3 regions of the Microbispora sp. NPDC046933 genome follow, and region 2 is predicted to be linked to each of the others. Evidence: riboswitches for the same ligand, from Rfam matches in the RefSeq annotation. Region 2 holds a riboswitch; each other region holds the start of a gene.

Region 1 (6,927 bases), on a different contig from region 2:
GAAGGAATTGACGTCGTCTGCGACCACGGCGGCCCCGCTCCCCGTGAACCCGGCCGGCGCAGGGAGCGGAGCCCCGCCACTTGGCGTCGCGCGCCTTGAGGCGATCAGAAGTCGGCGTCGAAGCTGACCGTGCCGGTCACACCCACCTGGTAGGCCGACACCCGCCGCTCGAAGAAGTTCGACAGCTCCTGGACGTCCTGCAACTCCATGAAGGCGAACGGGTTCTTCGCCCCGTACAGCGGGGGGATGTCCAGCTGGGCCAGCCGGCGATCGGCGACGTGCTCCAGGTAGGCTCGCATGTCGGCGATCGACATGCCGGGCACTCCGCCGCCGAGCAGGTCCTCGGCGAACTGCACCTCGCACTCCACCGCCTCGGCGAGCATCTCGCGGACCTGGTTCGCCATCTCCTCGTCGAACAGCCCCGGCTCCTCCTGGCGGACCGTCTCCACCACGTCGAAGGCGAAGGCCATGTGCATGGACTCGTCGCGGAACACCCAGTTGGTGCCCGAGGCGAGCCCGTTGAGCAGGCCGCGCGAGCGCAGGAAGTACACGTAGGCGAAGGCCCCGTAGAAGAACAGGCCCTCGATGCACGCGGCGAAGCAGATCAGGTTGAGCAGGAAGGCCCGCCGGTCCTCCCGGGTGCGCAGCTCGCGCAGCTCGAAGACCGAGTCGATCCAGCGGAAGCAGAAGTCGGCCTTGCGCCGGATGGAGGGGATGTTCTCGACCGCCGCGAACGCCGCGAACCGCTCGTCCTCGTCGGGTACGTACGTGTCCAGCAGGTTCAGGTAGAACTGGACGTGGACGGCCTCCTCGAACAGCTGCCGGGACAGGTAGAGGCGGGCCTCGGGTGCGTTGACGTGCTGGTAGAGGTTGAGCACCAGGTTGTTGGCCACGATCGTGTCGCCGGTGGCGAAGAAGGCGACCAGGCGGCTGACCAGGTGCCGCTCGGCGGGGGAGAGCCGGTCCAGGTCCTTGAGGTCGGAGTGCAGGTCCACCTCCTCCACCGTCCAAGTGTTCTTGATCGCGTCCCGGAAGCGGTCGAAGAAGCGGGGGTAGCGCATCGGCCTCAGCGTGAGGCTCATTCCCGGGTCGAGCAGCATCGGAGCCTCGGGGGCAGTGGTCATGACTGTCGCCTTTCGAGTAACGCTTGGGGGTTTGGGAGCCGCGTGCTCATTGGCACGCTTCGCACGACTCCGGGTTCTCCAGGGAGCAGGCGAGCGCCTCAGCGGTCATCGCCGCCTTCTCGGAGACCGTTCGCTCCGGCTGCGCCTTCTGCGGCGCGAGGGACACCGTCGCCTGCTGGATCCGCGTAGCCGGGCGCGATCGCAGGTAGTAGGTGGTCTTCAGGCCGCTCTTCCAGGCGTAGAGGTACATCGAGGAGAGCTTGTCGATGGTCGGTGCGCTCATGAACAGGTTGAGCGACTGGCTCTGGTCGATGTACGGCGCCCGCGCGGCGGCCATGTCGATCAGCGCCCGTTGGGGCAGCTCCCAGGCTGTGCGGAACAGTTCCCGCAGCTCCGCCGGGAGTTCCTCGATTCCCTGGACCGAGCCCTCGGCCCGCTTGATGGCGGTCCTGATCTCCTCGTTCCACAGGCCGCGCGCCTTCAGCTCCGCCACCAGCGCGCTGTTGATCTGGAGGAACTCGCCGCTGAGGGTCTCGCGCTTGAAGAGGTTGGACACCTGGGGCTCGATGCACTCGTAGCACCCGGCGATGGACGCGATGGTCGCGGTGGGCGCGATCGCGACGAGCAGGGAGTTGCGCAGCCCGTGCTCGGCGATCCGCTCACGAAGCGCCGTCCAGCGCTCGTCCTGGGTGCCGGTGACCTTCCACAGGTCGGGTTGCAGGAGCCCGCGGGCGGCCCGGGTCTGCTGGAAGGCCGGATGAGGGCCCGCCTTCGCGGCCAGGTCGGCCGAGGTCTCCAACGCCGTCAGATAGATCTCCTCGGCGATGCGGGTGGACAGTTCCTTCGCCTCGGGGGAGTCGAACGGCATCCGAAGCGCGAAGAAGACGTCCTGGAGGCCCATCACGCCGAGGCCGACCGGGCGCCAGCGGGGGTTGCTGGCCGCGGCCTGCGGGCTCGGGTAGTAGTTGATGTCGATGACGCGGTCGAGGAAGGTGACCGCGGTGCGCACGGTGGCGCGCAGCCGCTCCCAGTCCATCTCGCTTCCGGCAGGGTGCGTGGCGAGGTGCGCGGCGAGGTTGACCGAGCCGAGGTTGCACACGGCGGTCTCCGTGTCGCCGGACACCTCGATGATCTCCGTGCACAGGTTGGACAGGTGCACCACGTTGCCGGGCTCGGCGGTCTGGTTGCACAGCCGGTTGGACGCGTCTTTGAAGGCCATCCAGCCGTTGCCGGTCTGGGCCAGCGTGCGCATCATCCTGGCGTACAGGTCCCTGGCCTTGACCTGCCGGACGTACCGGCCGGCGGCCTCGGCGGCGCGGTAGGCGGCGTCGAAGTCCTCGCCCCACAGGTCGGGCAGCTCCGGGACCTCGTTCGGGTCGAACAGCGACCACATCGCGTCGGCCTCGACCCGGCGCATGAACTCGTCCGGGATCCAGTTGGCGAGGTTGAGGTTGTGGGTGCGGCGGGCGTCCTCGCCGGTGTTGTCGCGCAGTTCGAGGAACTCCTCGATGTCGGGGTGCCAGGTCTCCAGATAGACACAGGCCGCGCCCTTGCGGCGGCCACCCTGGTTGACGGCGGCCACCGACGCGTCGAGGGTGCGCAGCCACGGCACGATGCCGTTGGAGTGCCCGTTGGTGCCCCGGATGAGCGCCCCCCGCGAACGGACCCGCGACCAGGAGATGCCGATCCCTCCGGCGAACTTCGACAGCTGCGCCACCTGCGCGTACCGCTCGTAGATCGAGCCCAGTTCGTCGCGGGGAGAGTCGACCAGGTAGCAGGAGGACATCTGGGTGTGCCGGGTCCCCGAGTTGAACAGCGTCGGCGAGCTGGGGAGATAGGCCAGCGACGACATCAGCCGGTAGAACCCGATCGCCTCGGCCGGTGTGGTCGCCAGGCCGCACGCCACGCGCAGCAGCCAGTACTGCGGGGTCTCCAGCACCAGCCGGGTGGAAGGGTGGCGCAGCAGGTAACGGTCGTACACCGTGCGCAGGCCGAAGTATTCGAACCGGAGGTCGCCTCTCGGGTCGATCGCGTCGTCGAGCTTGCGGGCGTTCGCGGCGACGAAGCCGGCCGTGGCGTCGCCGATCAGCCCCTGCGCGTGCCCGAGCCGGATCGCCTGGCTGAAGGAGGCCACTCCCTGGCCGCGGACCTCCTTGTCGATGTACCCGGCCAGCAGCCTGGCGGCCAGGCGTGAGTACTGCGGCTCCTCGCCGATCATCTCCGCCGCGGTCTGGATCGACAGCCGATCCAGCTCGGCGGTGGTGGCCCCGTCGTACAGGCCGCTGATCGTCTTGGTCGCCACGCGGAGCGGATCGATGTCGGTGAGATCGTCCGCCCAGCGCTCCACCGCTCGGACGATCTTGTTGACGTCGACCGGCTCGCTCGCCCCGTTGCGCTTGCGTACGTGCATCTGCACCCGTCGCGGCATGGACACCTGCCGCTCGGCGTCCACCGACGACACCCCGTCCGGTGACACCCCTGTGACCGTCACAGCCTCTCCTCGCGAACTCGGTCCCAAGGCCCGAGGCACCGCGCAGGAGGCATCCCGGCGAGCACGCGAAAGCGGTCCGCCAGAGCCATCAGCCGTCCCGCGCGGCCTCCGACCGGCCGCGTACCCATTCATCCAGTACGCGGCGCGCTGGCAGGTCTTCGGACTCGTGGGCGGCGCGGCATGTCGCCGCGTTGCCTACTGGTTGTCGCTTCCCAGATCGCCGGTAGGCCGGATCCAGTGCGTGTGACAACGGTCGTTCCCACTCACCGCTGCGGGGCAGTCCCGGACTCGCACCGGGTTCCCTCTTGCCTCGGCCGTCCTGGATGGACGGCCGAACCAGCTGCAGCGACCACCATATATAGGGGGCGAGGAAAAGTCACACCCAACATGTCGCGTCACAGGGGTTACGCGCCCTTTGTGTGCCCGGCGAAAACAGCCGTTCCTCAGCGGGCGCGGGACAGGGCGCGAGGGCGCCGGTGCTCCGGCTCAGCTCGCGTGCGAAGGCGGTGAAGCTTCTCGGTCACCACCCGGTGGTCAGGGTGGAGAGCTCACCCGGGCGTTTCCGTTCGGCCGTCTTGTGCAAGCGGGGCCGGACGCGCATCAGGTGTCGGCAGGAACATCGACCGGCGCGGGCGCCGGTCACTCGGACGGCCGGGGCCCCGCGGCGCGGCGGAGCCGGTTGGCGATCGCCAGCCCCAGCCCCTCCTCCACCGGCAAGGACGCGACGATGAGGTCGCACCCCCGCTGGTCGAGCTCGCGCAGGAACCCGTACAGCCCGCGCGCGTAGGCGGCCATCGAACCGGGGACCGCCACCACGGCATGCGCCTTCACCTGAGCGTCGCCATAGGAAGGGGGAAGAAAGACACCCACCCGGTGCCCCAGCTCCTGCGCGAGCTCCGCTTCGACGACGACCTTCTCGGGCTCGACGAGGACGACCCGCGCACGCGGCGCGTAGTGTGACGGATGCTGGCCCGGCACCCGAATGCGGCTCGTCGAGTGGACCGCGAGCGTGCCCCCCAGCACCGCTTCGAGGTCCTCCCGCGTCACCCCGCCGGGCCGAAGGACGCTCGGGGTGTCGCCTGTGGCGTCGACGATGGTCGACTCGACGCCGACCTCGCAGGGGCCGCCGTCCAGCACGAAGTCGACGGCATCACCGAGCTCCGTACGGACGTGGTTCGCCGTCGTGGGGCTGACCGAGCCGAAGCGGTTGGCGGACGGGGCCGCGACACCTCCGCCGAAGGCCGACAGCAGCGCGAGCGCGACGGGGTGGTCGGGCACGCGCACGGCCACCGTCTCCAGGCCACCGGTCGCTTCGAGGGGCACCCGGCGACCGCGCCGCAGGACCAGCGTGAGTGGCCCAGGCCAGAAGCGTTCGGCCAACAGGCGCGCGGTCACGGGCACGTCCTCGACCCAGTCGCCCAGGTGCTCCGCGCCGCCGATATGGATGATCAGGGGATGGGAGGGCGGGCGCCCCTTGACCTGGAAGACGCGCGCGACGGCGGCGGGATCCTCGGCGTTGGCGCCCAGACCGTAGACGGTTTCGGTCGGGAAGGCCACCAGACCTCCGGCGCGCAGCACAGCGGCCGCCTTCTCGATGTCACTGGTTCTTGCCGTCACCCTCGCAATCCTCTCACTGTCCCACTCCCCACACTCCGCGGTCTCGCCGGCGCCTGGCAAGCGACCAGGGCCGACGGCACGCGTGAGCCCGGACGCACGAAAGCCGTCACAGCGGCACCGGGGGAACGCCGCCAGGACGCCCCCGGCCCAGCGTAGAACCCGCAGGCCCTACCCTGGTTCACCAGTCCCCCGCGATGATCATGTCGGCGGTTGAGCGGCGGTTCGAGGTGGGTTCGATGACCGCACTGGATCTCCAGGATGGCGACCTGGGCGGCATCGTGGCCTGGTACTCGACCCACCACGTCCCAACGGAGCCGCCGAGCGGGCGCGGGCCGCGAGGCGGCGTTCGCCGTGTGGCTCTCAGCCCTCGCCGGTCTGGGGGCCGATGGATATCGCTTGCCGGTTACCGGGTCGCGGTCGCTGCGTTTCGGATCCAGCTGCGGAACTCGACCGCCAGGTGTTCGCAGTGCCCCTCGATCATCGAGTCCGGCGCGGCGGACGGGTAGATGATGCGCACCACGACGTCCGCGCCGGTATCGGTGTCCCGTGCCTGGTGCAGGGCGTACGCGAAAGGCGTGCCGTCATCGAGGCTCAGCAGGGCATTCATCAGCGTCGCCGGATAGGACGGGTCGAGGTATTCAGCGACCAGCGGGGGCAGTTCGCGGGCCACCGCCACCTTGAACCGAGTGAGGTGACCCCCGATCGTCTCCACCATCCCACCCGTGTAGTTCGGCGGCTCGACGTAGTGCTCGGGGTGAGCGTTGAGGAGCAACGCCTTGTCCTGGAAGCGGCCGGTGGCGGTCTGCGACTGGAACCAGTTGGCCAGGTCTGTGCCGCTGAGTCCGCGTACGGTGAATTCGGTGCGCGACTCACGGTAGGTGCCGTCCGAAGCCTCGATGATCTCCTTGTGGAAGCGATCGCCGGCGTCGATCTGCTCGGCAAGGAGGTCCATCATCACCTGCCCACCGGCCACCGTCTTCAGGTTCCTCAGGGCTCGCCGTGCGGCCTTCAACTCCCACTGATCCACCGTCGACTCATCGAACGTGCGGCCCATTGTGTGTACGTCGACCGTCACCGAGGTAGACGGCTGCACATCGGCAGTGGTGCCCATTGCATCCCCTCTCATGATGCGAGTAGCTGCACCAGTACTGTCGGGATGACTGGCGCAGGAGGCGTGTTTGCCCATGTCGCGGGCTTGGCCAGGAGTGTAAGATGCATTCGTGCATCTTACAAGGGGAGAGCCTGCCCGCACCCGTCGCCGACATGGCGCGGAGCTGGAGGCCGCACTGCTCGACGCCGCGTGGGACGAACTGATGGAGCGCGGGTATGCCGCGCTCACCTTCGCTGGGGTCGCGCAACGTGCCGGCACCAGCCGGCCGGTCGTCAACCGCCACTGGGCGACCAAGGAGACACTCGTTCGTGACGCCATCACCCGCGCCAGCGATCAGTTCTCGCTCGTCGATCCTGACACTGGATCCCTGCGTGATGACACCATTGCGCTACTCGAACAGCTCAACGGAGCGTTCACAATGTTCGCCGCGACCATGACCGCACAGTTGGCCGCCTACTTCGAAGAGACTGGAACAACGCCCGCCGGGCTGCGTACCTCCCTGATCGATCAAAGGTGGTCGCTGATCGAGTCCGTGACGCAACGTGCCGCCGAACGAGGAGAGATCGATAGTTCGAAACTGACCC
Region 2 (6,927 bases):
AGGAGGCGGCCAGCGTGATCCGCACCTACGAGGTGCAGTTCGTGCCCGGCCTGCTGCAGACGGCGGCGTACGCCCGCTCGGTGATCCGGCTCGGTCATCCGGACGCCCCGGACGACGAGCTCGAACAGCGCGTCCATCTGCGACTGCAGCGGCAGGAAAGACTCACGCGCAAGGACGGCCCCCGGTTGTGGGCCGTCATCGACGAGGCCGCGCTCAGGCGGCCCATCGGAGGGAGTGCGACGATGCGGGAGCAGCTCCAGCACCTGCTGGAGGTGTCCACGCTGCCCAACATCACCCTTCAGGTGATGCCCCTTCGCTACGGGATGCACGCGGCCGAGGGAGGCGCGTTCACCATCCTCCGCTTCCCGGAGTCCGACCTTTCGGACGTGGTCTACGTCGAGCAGCTCTGGGGTGCGCTCTACCTGGACAAACGTGAGGACATCGATCCCTACCTCACGGCCATGGAGCAGCTGTGCGTGGAGAGCACCACGCCCGGCGGCACTGCCGAGATCCTCGGCGAACTTCTCAGAGAGACATGAATGCAGACATATAACGGGATGCCCGCAACCGACATCGCCGGGGTCACCTGGCGGAAGAGCGCCCACAGCAACTCGACCGGCAACTGCGTGGAGCTGGCCGAGCTTCCCGACGGCAGCGTGGCCGTCCGGAACTCCCGCTATCCCGACGGGCCGGCGCTCATCTACACACGCGACGAGATCCGGGCCCTGGTGCTCGGGGTCAAGGACGGCGAGTTCGATGGCCTCCTGGTGTGACCCGTCTTCTGGTGTGACCCCGTGTTCACCCGCTTCTCACGGGCGTAACAGCGCGACGCGGGAGGCGTAACACGGATCCGGCACAGTGAGTCCCAGGAAAGCTCACAAGGGGGACCCGTGCTGGACCAGATGACTCTTTACCCGGTGGCCGACGACGTGCTGTTCGCACCCGGAGGCCGCGTGGTGATCCGCACCTACGGCGTCGCCGTACCGGCCGACCCGGCGGACGGGCGGCCCAGGTCGGTGGCGTACCGGACGTGGGTCACCGGGGTACGGGAGCAGCCCAGGTACTGGCGGTGGGGGCACTTCGAGGACGCCCGGCGCGGCCACCGCAAGGTCCTGGAATGGCTGACCGGCCGAGGCCCGCAACCCCAGCCGGTCGCCCACGCGTGATCGTTCACACGGGCGCGTTCCAGCGGAGCAGGACGGGCTCGTCGCCGTGCTCGTAACCCAGGACGGAGTACGTCCCGGTGTCGAGGCGGAAGTGCCTCCCGTGGTCGGCGGGCAGCGAAAGCCAGCGGGCCGTCAGCACGCGCAGGATGTGCGCGTGCGCGACCACCAGGACGTCGCCGTCCGAAGAGCGGATCCGGGCGAGGACCTTGTCCGCCCGCTCCCCGACGTGCTCGACGGTCTCACCCGGGTGCGTCTCGTCTCCGGGGACGACGCCGTCCCGCCAGACGTACCAGCCGGGGCGTGACCTGCGGATGTCGGGGGTGGAGACGCCCTCGTAGCCGCCGTAGTCCCACTCCCACAGGTTCGGGTCCACCTCGTACGGCCCGGCGCCGGCCAGTTCGGCCGTACGGCGGGCCCGCTGCGCGGGACTGACGAGGACCAGCGCGAACGACCGGTCCGCCACCAGGCGGGACAGGGCGCGCGCCTCCTCCTCGCCGTGCGGTGTCAGCGGCAGGTCGGTGCGGCCCGTGTGCCGCCCGGCCCTGCTCCATTCGGTCTCGCCGTGCCTCAGCAGGATGACGTTCATAGACGGTCCATCTTGCCCGTACGGCCGATTTCACGCGCGGCGGCCCCCTTGACCGGACGCCCGTGGACTCCAGTAAGGTCCCGGCGGAAAGGGGGCGCCATGGAGCCGGTGCGGGTGGGACTCGTCGGTGCGGGACCGTGGGCGGAGATGGTCCACGCCCCCGCCCTCGCGGCCGGGCCGCACACGACGCTGTCCGGAGTCTGGGCGCGCAGGCCGGAGGCGGCGCAGGCGCTGGCAGGCGTCCACGGCGCGCCCTCCTTCGAGCGGCTGGAGGACCTGTTCGAGGCGTCGGAGGCGGTCGCCTTCTGCGTGCCGCCCGCCGTACAGGCCGAGCTGGGCGTGCTCGCGGCCCGGGCGGGCAGGCCGCTGCTGCTGGAGAAGCCGCTCGCGGCCGGCCTCGACGGCGCCCGGCGCCTGGCCGGGGCGATCGAGGAGGCGGGGGTCGCCTCCCAGATGCTCTTCACGTTCCGCTACTCGGCGGCCACGACCGACTTCCTCGACCGGGTCCGGCGGATCGAGCCCTTCGGCGGGCACGCCGCCAACATCTCCGGAAGCCTGCGCGGCGGCCCCTTCGCCACCCCCTGGCGGCTTGAGCGCGGGGCGGTGCTCGACGTGGGCCCGCACATGATCGACCTGCTCGACGCCGCGCTCGGCCGGGTGGTCGCCGTCAGGGCCCACGGCGACCCGCTCGGCTGGGTCGGCCTGCTGCTGGAGCACGAGGGCGGCGCGGTCAGCGAGGCGTCGCTGTGCATGGCCGCCGAGGGCGAGACCCCGCCCAGCCGGATCGACGTGTACGGACGGCTCGGCAGCGCCACGCTGCTCGGCTCCGAACTCGGCGACGTCTTCCCCGAGGTGGTCAGGCAGTTCGCGGGCACGGTGCGCGACGGCGGCGGGCATCCGCTCGACGCCCGCCACGGCCTGCGCCTGCAGGAGGTCATCGACGACGTGGAGCGGCAGCTGCGGGCCGGCTGACCAGGGCCAGGCCCGCGACCAGGGCGGCCGACGCGATCAGCGGCGCCGGGCCGGGTGCGAAGCCGCTGATCGTGAGGGCGAGCAGCGCGCCGCCGACGAGCGGGGCGGCCGCCACCACGTGCCGGTGGGCGGCGGCGCCCGCGGGCTCCTCGAACCGGCCGAGCAGCGCGGTGAGCGCGACCAGGACCAGCGCCAGGGCGGCCAGCCACAGCGGGACGGCGCTCCACCAGGCCGCCGAGCCGGCGTGCGGGGTCGCCAGCCCGAAGCCGACGGTCGCCACACCGGCGACGGCGACGAGCGCGGTCATGTGCCACAGGTAGACGGTCATCATGCGCGGCGCGAGCGCGGTGAGCACCGCCTCGGCCCGGGGCCGGGCGGCCAGCGCGTTCAGGGCGGGGCGCAGCAGCATCGCCAGGCCGAGCTGGCCCGCGAACAGCGCGAGCAGGCAGGCGCTCGGCGGTGCCATGTTCGAGATCATCCCGGGCATCCCGATCATGCTCGCGGGGTAGGGCCCGGTGGCCACGAGGGCCGCCACCATTCCGAACCCGGCCACCGCGAGCCAGGCGGCGCGGCGCCCCCTCAGCCATTCCAGGCCGCCCTCGGCGTACCGGAACCCGACCTGGTGGACGGCCAGCCAGACGAACGCGACGTTGAGGTAGCCGGCGGCCTCCAGACCGGAGAACCGGACCACGTCCATCAGCACCGCGCCGCCCGCCAGCACCGGCAGGGCCACCCCGGCCCGCACCCGCAGCAGGTGCGGCGTGGCCACCACGGCCAGCAGGTAGACCGCCAGGAACCAGAGCAACTGGCCGACCGTCCGCGCGGCCACCTCCACCGGCTGCGCGGGCACTCCGAGGGCCACCAGGAGGTGGGGGAGCGGCAGCCAGACGACCGCGAGCGGCACCACCGGCCAGGCCAGGCGGCGCACCCGCCGCGCCGTCCATTCGCGGGCCGTGCCGCCCCGGCGGACGGCGGACTGGAAGCTGATCGCGTTGGCCGCGCCGCCGGCGAAGAAGACCAGCGGCATGACCTGCGAGATCCAGGTGACGTACGGAATCGCCGCCAGGGCGTTGCCCGTGGTCAGCCGCCCCTGGGCGTACGACAGGACCGGCATGGTCCAGTGCTGGACGACCACGAGGACCATCCCGAAGACGCGCAGGACGTCGATGAAGCGGTCCCGTGGCGCGGGCGAGGCCGGCGCCCTCTGGGGAGCGGGAGGAAGCATGGTCAGGGACACGGGGGCCGCCTTCGCTGTGTCGGCCGCCGGGGGGGTGGTGGACCCGCGGGCGGCGGGGGTGTCGGTGTCTCGGTGAGCTCGGTGTCTCGGCGAGCTCGGGGTCCCGGTGGGTCTCGGGGTCCGTGGGCTCGGGGTCCCGGTGGGTCTCGGGGTCCGTGGGTCTCGGGGTCCTGGTGGGTCTCGGAGTTTCGGTGGGTCTCGGAGTCTCGGATCCGGGAGCGGTTCAAGCGTCTCGCCTCGGCCCCGCCCGGCGCAGCGACGCGGTCCCTACTTCCGATCATGCGCGGTCCCCTACCGCCGGGGTGGGGCCTGCCCTACCATCCCCGCGTACGCCGAGGCAGGCGGCCCGGCCGACGCGCGTCGCACACACCGCGGTGCGGTGCGGTGCCGGGCGCGGACGGGCCGGGGGTGGACGCCGTGTGAGGGATTGGTACCGTTGCGTCCGACGCGCGCCGCGTAGCGAAGTCCGGTGAGAATCCGGCGCTGTCCCGCAACTGTGGTTCCCCGCCCCGGGGACGAGCCAGGTCGCCTGCGCTGTGCGCCGACGCCATCGACCCTCGTGGAAAAGGGTGATCCGTCGCTTCCAGCGGGTCCCTCGATTCCCGGCATTCCCCCTGATGGAGGACCTCGTGAGGCCCGTACGCACGGCCGTCGCGGGTGTGGTGCTGGGCGTGCTCGCTCTGGCCGGCTGCGGCCAGACCGACGGCGCCGCCACGTCCGCGACCCCCACATCCACCGCCTCGGACGGCGCCGGGCAGGGTGCGTTCCCCGTCACGGTCCAGGCGGGCAACGGCGCGGTGACCATCGCCAAGAGGCCCGAGCACATCGTGTCGCTGTCCCCGACGGCCACCGAGATCCTGTTCGCGATCGGCGCGGGCGGCCAGGTGGCGGCGGTGGACGACCAGTCGAACTACCCGCCGGAGGCGCCCAAGACGTCGCTGTCGGGGTTCAAACCCAACGTCGAGGCGATCGTCGCCGCGAAGCCCGACCTCGTCGTGCTCGCCAACGACCTGGAGGGCGTGGTCGCCGGGCTCGGCAAGGTCGGCGTGCCGGTGCTGCTGGAACCCGCCGCGACCAAGCTGGACGACACCTACGACCAGATCAGGGACCTCGGCGCCGCCACCGGCAACGCGGCCAAGGCCGAGGAGGTGGCGAGCGGCGTCAAGCAGAAGATCGACGCCCTCGCGGCGGCGGCGCCGAAGGGCAAGGACCTGACGTACTACCACGAGCTGGACACCACGCCCTACGCGGCGACGTCGAGCACGTTCATCGGGCAGGTCTACAGCCTGTTCGGGCTGAAGAACATCGCCGACGAGGCGCCCGACGCGGCGGGCGGCTACCCCAAGCTGTCGGCGGAGTTCGTGGCCAAGGCCGACCCCGACCTGATCTTCCTCGGCGACACCAAGTGCTGCGGCCAGAACGCCGCCGCGCTGGCCAAGCGACCGGGCTGGTCCGGCCTGTCCGCCGTGAAGAAGGGCCGCGTGGTGGAGCTGGACGACGACGTCGCCTCCCGCTGGGGGCCTCGGGTCGCCGACCTCGCCCAGGCCGTCAGCGACGCCGTGCAGAAGGCGGCGAGCTGAGCCGGTGGTGACACGGACACCCGTGGTGGCGCGGTGAGTGGTGGCGTGCTGAGTGGTGGCGTGCTGAGTGGTGGCGTGCTGAGTGGTGGCGCGGTGAGGCCGGTGGTGGCGTGATGACGCCGGTCCGGCCGCGCGGCCGGGCGCTGCTCGTCGCGTCCGCCGTGCTGGCGGCCAGTCTCGTCCTCGGCCTGATGGCGGGCGCGGCGGGCATCTCGCCCCGCGCCATCGTGCTGGCGCTGCTCGACCGCCTGCCGCTGGTGTCCGTGCACTCGGGGCTCACCCCGGTCGAGGAGGGGCTGCTGTTCCAGCTCCGGGTGCCGCGGGTGCTGCTCGCCGCCGTCGTGGGCGGGCTGCTCGCCACGGCCGGGGCGGGCTACCAGGGCGTGTTCCGCAACCCGCTGGCCGATCCGTACCTGCTCGGGGCGGCGGCCGGGGCCGGCCTCACGGTGACGCTCGTCGTGGTCTTCGTGGGCGGCGACGCCGGGGTGAGCGCGGTGCCGATCGCCGCCTTCGCCGGGGCCGTCGGCGGGGTGTTCCTCGCGTACGCGCTGGGCCACACGGCGGGCCGGGGCGGCGGCACCGCCACGCTCGTGCTCGCCGGGGTCGCGGTCACCTCGTTCCTCACCGCCATCCAGACCTTCGTGCAGCAGCTCAAGGTGGAGGAACTGCAGCGGATCTACTCCTGGATCCTCGGCGACGTCGGCGGCGGCTGGGACCAGCTCCGCATGATCGCGCCGTACGCCGTGGTGTCGACCGTCGTCATGCTGCTGCACGGGCGGCTGCTCGACGTGCTGTCGGTGGGCGACGAGGAGGCGGTCAGTCTCGGCCTGCGCGCGGCGCGGGTGCGCTTCGTCGTGCTGCTGGCCGCTTCGCTCGCCACCGCGTCGGCGGTGGCCGTCAGCGGTCTGATCGCGTTCGTCGGGATCGTGGTGCCGCACGTGGTCCGGCGGCTCGCCGGCTGGTCCTACCGGATCGTGCTGCCGCTGTCGTTGCTCGGCGGCGCGGCGTTCCTCGTGCTGGCGGACACGCTCGCGCGTACGGTGCTCGCGCCGGCCGAACTGCCGATCGGGGTGGTCACGGCGTTCGTCGGGGCGCCGTTCTTCGTCACCGTCCTGCGCCTGACCCGGCGGGTGGAGACGTGAGCGGGCGGGCCGTGCCGGCGATCGAGGCGCGTGGCGTGGGCGTGACGCTGGGCGGGCGGCGGGTGCTCACGGACGTCACGCTGACGGCCGCGCCCGGCCGGTGGCTGGCGGTCATCGGGCCGAACGGCGCGGGCAAGTCCACGCTCCTGCGGGCCGTCGCCGGGCTGGTCCCGAGGGAGGGCGAGGTGCTCGTCGATGGGACGGCCGTGGACGACCTGCGCCCGCGCAGGCGGGCCCGGCTGAT
Region 3 (6,927 bases), on a different contig from region 2:
ACCAGCAACTGGAACACCGGGACCAGCATGGTGGAGCGGGCGACCAGGGCGTCGCGGTCGAGCCGCAGCAGCGTGGCGGACAGCGTCTCGGTGACCGTGCACCGGGGGCAGCCGGCCCGCACGGCGCGGGAGACCCCGCCGACCGACGCGGAGAACGGCCGCAGCCGGTCGGGCGGAAGCCTGCGCAGGTCGGGTTCGGCGAGCCAGCGGGCCGAGACGCCGGTCGCGAACCTGTCGAGGAACGTGCCGGACGGCACGACCAGGGGTCCGTATGAGGTGAAGTCACCCGTTTTCGTGCCGGAGCGCAGCAGTTCCTCCCCCGCCCAGCGCGGGTCGCCGGGGTCGCGCAGCCGGAAGACGCCGGTGACGCGCACGCGGGCCTTCCTGCCGTCCAGGCGTCCCACGACGGTGAACTCGTCGCCGGTGGACACGCCCATAGCCCCCGACGCCGGCTCGGACAGCGCCACTTCCACCGTCGCCGTTCCCGCCCCAGTCCTTTCCGGGGGCCAGCGCCCGCTCACCAGGTCCGCCCGGCCGTCCAGTCCCTCGTACATGGCGAACCGGGTCAGGACGGGCCGGCCGCCGCGATCCTGTCCCTCCAGCGCGTAGGAGTCGGACTCGACGCGCACGATGACCCGTACCGGCACATCCCCGTGGGCGTGGGCGATCCCCGTGCGGACGGCCCGGTCGACGCCGGCATAGTCCCCTGCCGTGACCGAGGAGGTGACGACGGTGGCGGTGGCGGTGAGCGGCGCCGTCTCCAGGGCCCGCCGCACCCCCGCCTGGGTCGCCGACCCCGCGTGCAGCAGGAGAGCCGAGATCGTCGTGGTGGCGAGCAGGATGGAGCCGAACGCGGCGGCCAGCAGCAGGGGCTCGGCCAGCGCGCGCCGGACCACCAGCGGCAGCCGCGCTCGCACCATCCTCACGACCCGGCCCTCACCACGTTCATCCCGGCATCATGACAAGCATGATCCAGAAGCACCAGCGTTCCGTTCATCTAAGGTGAGAGGAAAACGGGCCGAGGAGGGCTGCATGCCTGCGGTGAGGCCGTTGCTCACGGGAGATCCGGCCGGGATCGGCGGCTATCGGCTGGAGGGCCGCCTCGGCGCGGGCGGCCAGGGGGTGGTCTACCTCGGCCGTTCGGCCGACGGCACACCTGTGGCGGTCAAGCTGCTGCATGAGGGCTGGTCGGGGGACGCGGACGCCCGCCGCCGCTTCGCGCGGGAGATCGCCGCCGCGCGGCGGGTCGCGCCGTTCTGCGTGGCTCAGGTCCTCGACTTCGACCTGGACGGCCCGCGGCCGTACGTCGTGAGCGAGTACGTGGAGGGCCCCTCGCTGCAGCAGGCGGGACGGCGGTCCGGGCCCGCCCTGCACCGGCTGGCCGTGGCGACCGCGACCGCGCTCGCCGCCGTACACCAGGCGGGGATCGTCCACCGCGACTTCAAGCCCGCCAACGTGCTGCTGGGGCCTGACGGTCCGAGGGTCGTCGACTTCGGGGTCGCCCGCCATCTGGGCGCGACCACGGCGAGCAGCGGCATCGCCGGCACACCCGCCTACATGGCGCCCGAGCAGATCGCCGGCGAGCCGCCCGCACCCGCCTGGGACGTGTTCGCGTGGGGCTGCGTGATGGTGTTCGCCGCCACCGGCAGGCCGCCGTTCGGCGACGATACGCTGCCCGCCGTCCTGAACCGCGTGCTCACCAAGGAGCCCGACCTCGGCGACCTGGAGGAGCCGTTGCGCTCCATCGTGGCGCTGGCCCTGCGCAAGGACCCCGCGGAGCGCCCGGACATCGTCCACATCACGATGCGGCTGCTCGGCGCGGTTCCGGAGGGGACCGCCGGCGACATCCCGGGCGCGCTCACCGCCGCGCGGCGTTCCCCGTCCGCGGGACCGGATACCGTCCCCTCGCCGCGCGGCTCGGGCCGCCGCCGGGGCCTGCTCGCGGGGGCGGCGGTCACACTCGCGGTCGCGGCGACGGCGGGGGTGCTGCTGTCCACGCTGCCGTCCGAAGGCGTCGCCGACGATGACGCGAGGCGCACGACGGCCGTCGTCACGCCGGCCCCCTCGCCTACGCCCACGACCACGACGCCCACGACCACGACGCCTACTCCGATGCCCACTCCGACGCCCGCCGCGACGTCAGCAGGGCGCGAGCCCCTGCGCTTCGGCGCACGCTTCGCGGGCGTGTGGCGCGGCAGGGTGACCTTCGAGCCCGGCGGGCACGACACGCTCGTCCTGACCGTGCCCAAGGGAGGCGACACCGTCACCGAGCAGTTCGTCGACTACCGCTGCGTGGGCAGGTCCAGGCTCGAGGTGGTCAGCGGGACGACGGTGCGGCTGAAGCGGGTGTCCATGCGGGGCAACTGCGTGCGCAACGGCACGATCTACCTGACGGTCCACGACAACGGGGCGATGACGTTCGACTACAACGGGCACGGCGAGAACGCGGTGACGAAGAACGTGCCGTTCTACATGATCGCCACACTCAAACACACATAGCACCACACTTGCGGGACATACGGCACGAAGGTGTATGTTGACCACCGCAAGCGACGGACGCGGAGGAAGCCGGTGTGAATCCGGCGCGGTCCCGCCACTGTCACCGGGGAGCGACCCTCACCCACGCCACTGCCCAGCACGGGCGGGAAGGCCGGGGGAAGCGCCGATCCGGGAGCCAGGATACTCCGGCCGTCGGACCTTCTACCGGGGGCGCGGATACCCCCAGGGGGGACATGCCATGGCCCGGACAGGCCTGCGCGCACGCGCCTCACTGCCGGTTTCGCGCTCCACCGCCTGACGTGGCGACCAGTGGCGGCCTGCTCGTCGCGGGCACCACCTCCGATGCCGGGAAGAGCGTCCTGGTGGCCGGCCTGTGCCGGTGGCTGGCCCGCCGCGGCGTACGGGTCGCGCCGTTCAAGGCGCAGAACATGGCGCTCAACTCGATGGTCACCGCCGATGGCGGCGAGATCGGACGGGCCCAGGCGATGCAGGCGGCGGCCGCCCGGGTCGAGCCCGAGGCCGCGATGAACCCGGTGCTGATCAAGCCCGCCGGGGAGCGGCACTCGCACGTCGTCGTGCTCGGCCGCGCGCACGCCGACGTGGACGCCCTGTCCTACCGCGACCACAAGATGCGCCTGCTCGACGTCGCCCTCGACGCGCTCGACGGCCTGCGCCGCCGCTACGACGTGGTGATCTGCGAGGGCGCGGGCAGCCCCGCCGAGGTCAACCTCCGCGACCGCGACATCGCCAACATGGGCCTGGCCCGCGCGGCCGGCCTGCCGGCGCTCGTCGTCGGCGACATCGACAGGGGCGGCGTGCTCGCGCACTTCGCCGGCACCCTCGCCGTGCTCGACCGGCACGACCAGCGGCACATCGCCGGATTCGTGGTCAACAAGTTCCGCGGCGACCTCGCGCTGCTGCGGCCCGGGCTCGACTGGCTGGCGGAGGCGACCGGACGCCCGTGCCTCGGCGTGCTGCCGTGGCGGTCCGGGCTCTGGCTCGACGTGGAGGACTCCCTCGACCTCGACAGCCGTCCCGGCCTGCTCACCCCGCCGGTGGGGCGTGAGGTGCTGCGCGTGGCGCTGGTGCGGCTGCCCCGCATGTCCAACGTCACCGACGCCGACGCGCTGGCCGCCGAGCCGGGGGTGAGCGTGCGCCTGGCCACCACCCCCGCCGAGCTCGCCGACGCCGACCTCGTCGTGCTGCCCGGCACCCGCGCCACCGTCGGCGACCTCGCCTGGCTGCGCGAGCGCGGTCTGGACGCGGCGCTGCGCCGCCGCGCCGCCCAGGGCCTGCCGGTGCTCGGGATCTGCGGCGGCTTCCAGATGCTCGGCACGGTCGTCGACGACGACGTGGAGAGCAGGGCGGGCCGGGTGCCCGGCCTGGGGCTGCTGCCGGCCCGCACGGCGTACGCGCCGGACAAGGTGCTCGCGCTCGCGGAGGGCGAGTGGCGCGGCCAGGAGGTCACGGGCTACCAGATCCACCACGGCCGGGTCACGGCAGAGGGCGGCGAGCCGTTCCTCGACGGCTGCCGGGTGGGGCCGGTGTGGGGCACGACCTGGCACGGCCTGTTCGAGCGCGACGGGTTCCGCAGAGCCTTCCTCGCCGAGGTCGCCGCCGTCACCGGCCGCGACTGGCTGCCGGGGACCGGCACGTTCGCCGCGCACCGGGAGGCCCGCCTCGACGCGCTGGGCGACCTGGTCGAGGAGCACCTGGACACCGAGGCCGTGTGGCGGCTGATCGAACGCGGCGTGCCCACCGGCCTGCCCACTGCCGAGATCGCGTTGCGGGAGGCCCGCTCATGACGATGCTGCTGCTGTCCACCGCCGACACCGAGTTGCTCGCCGCGACCCGCAGCGGGGCGGGCTGGCGGGTCGCCAACCCCGCGCGTACGGCCCCCGAGGACGTGCCCGCCCTGGTGGACGGCGTGGACGCCGTCGTCGTCCGGCTGCTCGGCGGCAGGCGCTCGTGGCCCGAGGGACTCGACGCCGTGCTGGCCGCCGGGCGGCCCACCGTCGTGCTCGGCGGCGAGCAGGCCCCGGACGCCGCGCTGATGGCCCTGTCCACCGTGCCGTCCGGGGTCGCGGCGCAGGCACTCGCCTATCTGGCCGAGGGCGGCCCGGACAACCTGGCGGAGCTGCGCCGCTTCCTGTCCGACACGCTCCTGCTGACCGGCGAGGGGTTCGCACCGCCCCGGCGTACTCCGGAGTACGGCGTGCGGCCCGGCCGGGCCCGCCGGGAGGGCCGCCCGCTGGTCGGGGTGGTCTACTACCGGGCGCACGAGCTGTCGGGCAACACGGCGTTCGTCGACACGCTGTGCGACGCGGTCGAGGCGGCGGGCGCGGACGTGCTGCCGGTCTTCTGCGGATCGCTGCGCGGGGCCGGGGACGAACTCCTGGACCTGCTGCGGCCGGTGGACGCTCTCGTCGTCACCGTGCTGGCCGCGGGCGGTGCGGTCGCCGCCGCCGCGAGCGCCGGGGGCGACGAGGACGCCTGGGACGCCGGGGCGCTCGCCGCCCTCGACGTGCCGGTGCTGCAGGCGCTGTGCCTGACCACGCCCCGGTCGGTGTGGGCGGACTCGGACGCCGGCCTGTCGCCGCTGGACGCCGCGATGCAGGTGGCGGTGCCCGAGTTCGACGGCAGGCTCGTCACGGTGCCGTTCTCGTTCAAGGAGGACGGGCCCGACGGCGTGCCGGTCTACGTCGCCGACCCCGAGCGGTGCGGCCGGGTGGCCGCGCTCGCGGTCGCGCACGCCCGGCTGCGCCACGTGCCGAACGCGGACAAGCGCCTGGCGATCGTGCTGTCGTCCTATCCCACACGGCACTCCCGGGTCGGCAACGCGGTCGGGCTCGACACCCCGGCCTCCGCCGTCGTGCTGCTGCGCGCCCTGCGCGCGGCCGGGTACGACGTGGGCGACGCGCCGGACGACGGCGACGCGCTGATCCACGCTCTGATCGCGGCGGGCGGCCACGACGTGGAGTGGCTCACCGAGGAGCAACTGGAGGCGGCCCCGGCCCGTGTGCCGCTGCGCGCCTACCAGGAGTGGTTCGCGGCGCTGCCCGGCGACCTGCGCGAGGCGGTGACCGCGCACTGGGGGCCGCCGCCCGGCTCCCTCTACGTGGACGGGAGCGACATCGTGCTGGCCGCGCTGCGGTTCGGCAACGTCATGCTCGCCATCCAGCCGCCCCGGGGGTTCGGCGAGAACCCGGTCGCCATCTACCACGACCCCGACCTGCCGCCGAGCCACCACTACCTCGCGGCGTACTGGTGGCTTGCCCGCGAGTTCGGCGCGCACGCGGTCGTCCACCTCGGCAAGCACGGCACGCTGGAGTGGCTGCCCGGCAAGGGGCTCGGGCTGTCGGCGTCCTGCGCGCCCGACGCCGCGCTCGGCGCGCTGCCGCTGGTCTACCCGTTCATCGTCAACGACCCCGGCGAGGGCACCCAGGCCAAGCGGCGGGCGCACGCGACCGTCGTCGACCACCTGATTCCGCCGATGGCCCGGGCCGACTCCTACGGCGACCTCGCCCGGCTGGAGCAGCTGCTGGACGAGCACGCCACCGTCGCCGCACTCGACCCGGCCAAGCTGCCGGCCGTACGGGCGCGGATCTGGACGCTCATCCAGGCCGCCCAGCTCCACCACGACCTGCACGTGGACGAGCGCCCCGGCGACGCGGAGTTCGACGACTTCCTGCTGCACGTCGACGGCTACCTGTGCGAGATCAAGGACGCCCAGATCCGCGACGGCCTGCACGTGCTGGGCCAGGTCCACACCGGGGAGGCCCGGGTGAACCTCGTGCTCGCCGTGCTGCGCGCCCGTCAGGTGTGGGCGGGCGCCGCCGGGGCCCTGCCCGGCCTGCGCGAGGCCCTGGGGCTCCACGACGACGGCACAGGCCTCCCCGGTGCGGCCGAGGTGGACGCGTTCGAGGCCGAGGCGCGGCGTCTTGTCCAGGCCATGGAGGATCACGGCTGGGACCCGGCGGCGGCCGACTCTGTCACGGACCTGCCGGAGGTCGCCCGGGTGCTGCGCTTCGCCGCGACCGAGGTCGTGCCCCGGCTCGACCGCACCACCGACGAGGTGGCGCACGTGCTGCACGCCCTGGACGGCGGATACGTGCCCGCCGGGCCGTCCGGGTCGCCCACGCGCGGGCTGGTCAACGTGCTGCCCACCGGGCGCAACTTCTACTCCGTGGACCCCAAGGCGATCCCGTCGCGGCTGGCCTGGGAGACCGGCGCGGCGCTCGCGGCCTCCCTGGTCGAGCGCTACCGCGCCGACACCGGCGAGTGGCCGCGCACGGTCGGGCTCACGGTCTGGGGCACCAGCGCGATGCGCACCCAGGGCGACGACATCGCCGAGATCATGGCGCTGCTCGGCGTGCGCCCTGAGTGGGACGACGCCTCCCGCCGGGTGACCGGCTTCGAGGTCATGAC

The links. Region 2 has a riboswitch for cobalamin ahead of ABZ857_RS11855 (ABC transporter substrate-binding protein). Riboswitches for the same ligand answer to the same signal wherever they lie in the genome.
Region 1: linked by a shared signal. The riboswitch ahead of ABZ857_RS13540 (ribonucleoside-diphosphate reductase subunit alpha) and the one ahead of ABZ857_RS11855 (ABC transporter substrate-binding protein) in region 2 are both predicted to bind cobalamin.
Region 3: linked by a shared signal. The riboswitch ahead of ABZ857_RS23190 (cobyric acid synthase) and the one ahead of ABZ857_RS11855 (ABC transporter substrate-binding protein) in region 2 are both predicted to bind cobalamin.

Annotation. Positions count from the first base shown of each region.
Region 1 is NZ_JBEYWW010000008.1:188,642-195,568, reverse strand. Features, by position in the region: gene ABZ857_RS13550 (hypothetical protein) at 1-1, shown strand, start outside; gene ABZ857_RS13545 (ribonucleotide-diphosphate reductase subunit beta) at 105-1,124, opposite strand; gene ABZ857_RS13540 (ribonucleoside-diphosphate reductase subunit alpha) at 1,171-3,615, opposite strand; cobalamin riboswitch at 3,747-3,971, opposite strand; gene ABZ857_RS13535 (L-threonylcarbamoyladenylate synthase) at 4,255-5,232, opposite strand; gene ABZ857_RS13530 (hypothetical protein) at 5,636-6,343, opposite strand; gene ABZ857_RS13525 (TetR/AcrR family transcriptional regulator) at 6,453-6,927, shown strand, end outside.
Region 2 is NZ_JBEYWW010000007.1:137,538-144,464, forward strand. Features, by position in the region: gene ABZ857_RS11825 (helix-turn-helix transcriptional regulator) at 1-539, shown strand, start outside; gene ABZ857_RS11830 (DUF397 domain-containing protein) at 540-773, shown strand; gene ABZ857_RS11835 (hypothetical protein) at 891-1,166, shown strand; gene ABZ857_RS11840 (histidine phosphatase family protein) at 1,171-1,752, opposite strand; gene ABZ857_RS11845 (Gfo/Idh/MocA family oxidoreductase) at 1,852-2,724, shown strand; gene ABZ857_RS11850 (acyltransferase) at 2,687-3,961, opposite strand; cobalamin riboswitch at 4,378-4,513, shown strand; gene ABZ857_RS11855 (ABC transporter substrate-binding protein) at 4,591-5,541, shown strand; gene ABZ857_RS11860 (iron ABC transporter permease) at 5,655-6,683, shown strand; gene ABZ857_RS11865 (ABC transporter ATP-binding protein) at 6,680-6,927, shown strand, end outside.
Region 3 is NZ_JBEYWW010000017.1:114,326-121,252, forward strand. Features, by position in the region: gene ABZ857_RS23180 (FtsX-like permease family protein) at 1-920, opposite strand, end outside; gene ABZ857_RS23185 (serine/threonine-protein kinase) at 1,033-2,499, shown strand; cobalamin riboswitch at 2,562-2,685, shown strand; gene ABZ857_RS23190 (cobyric acid synthase) at 2,799-4,304, shown strand; gene cobN (cobaltochelatase subunit CobN) at 4,301-6,927, shown strand, end outside.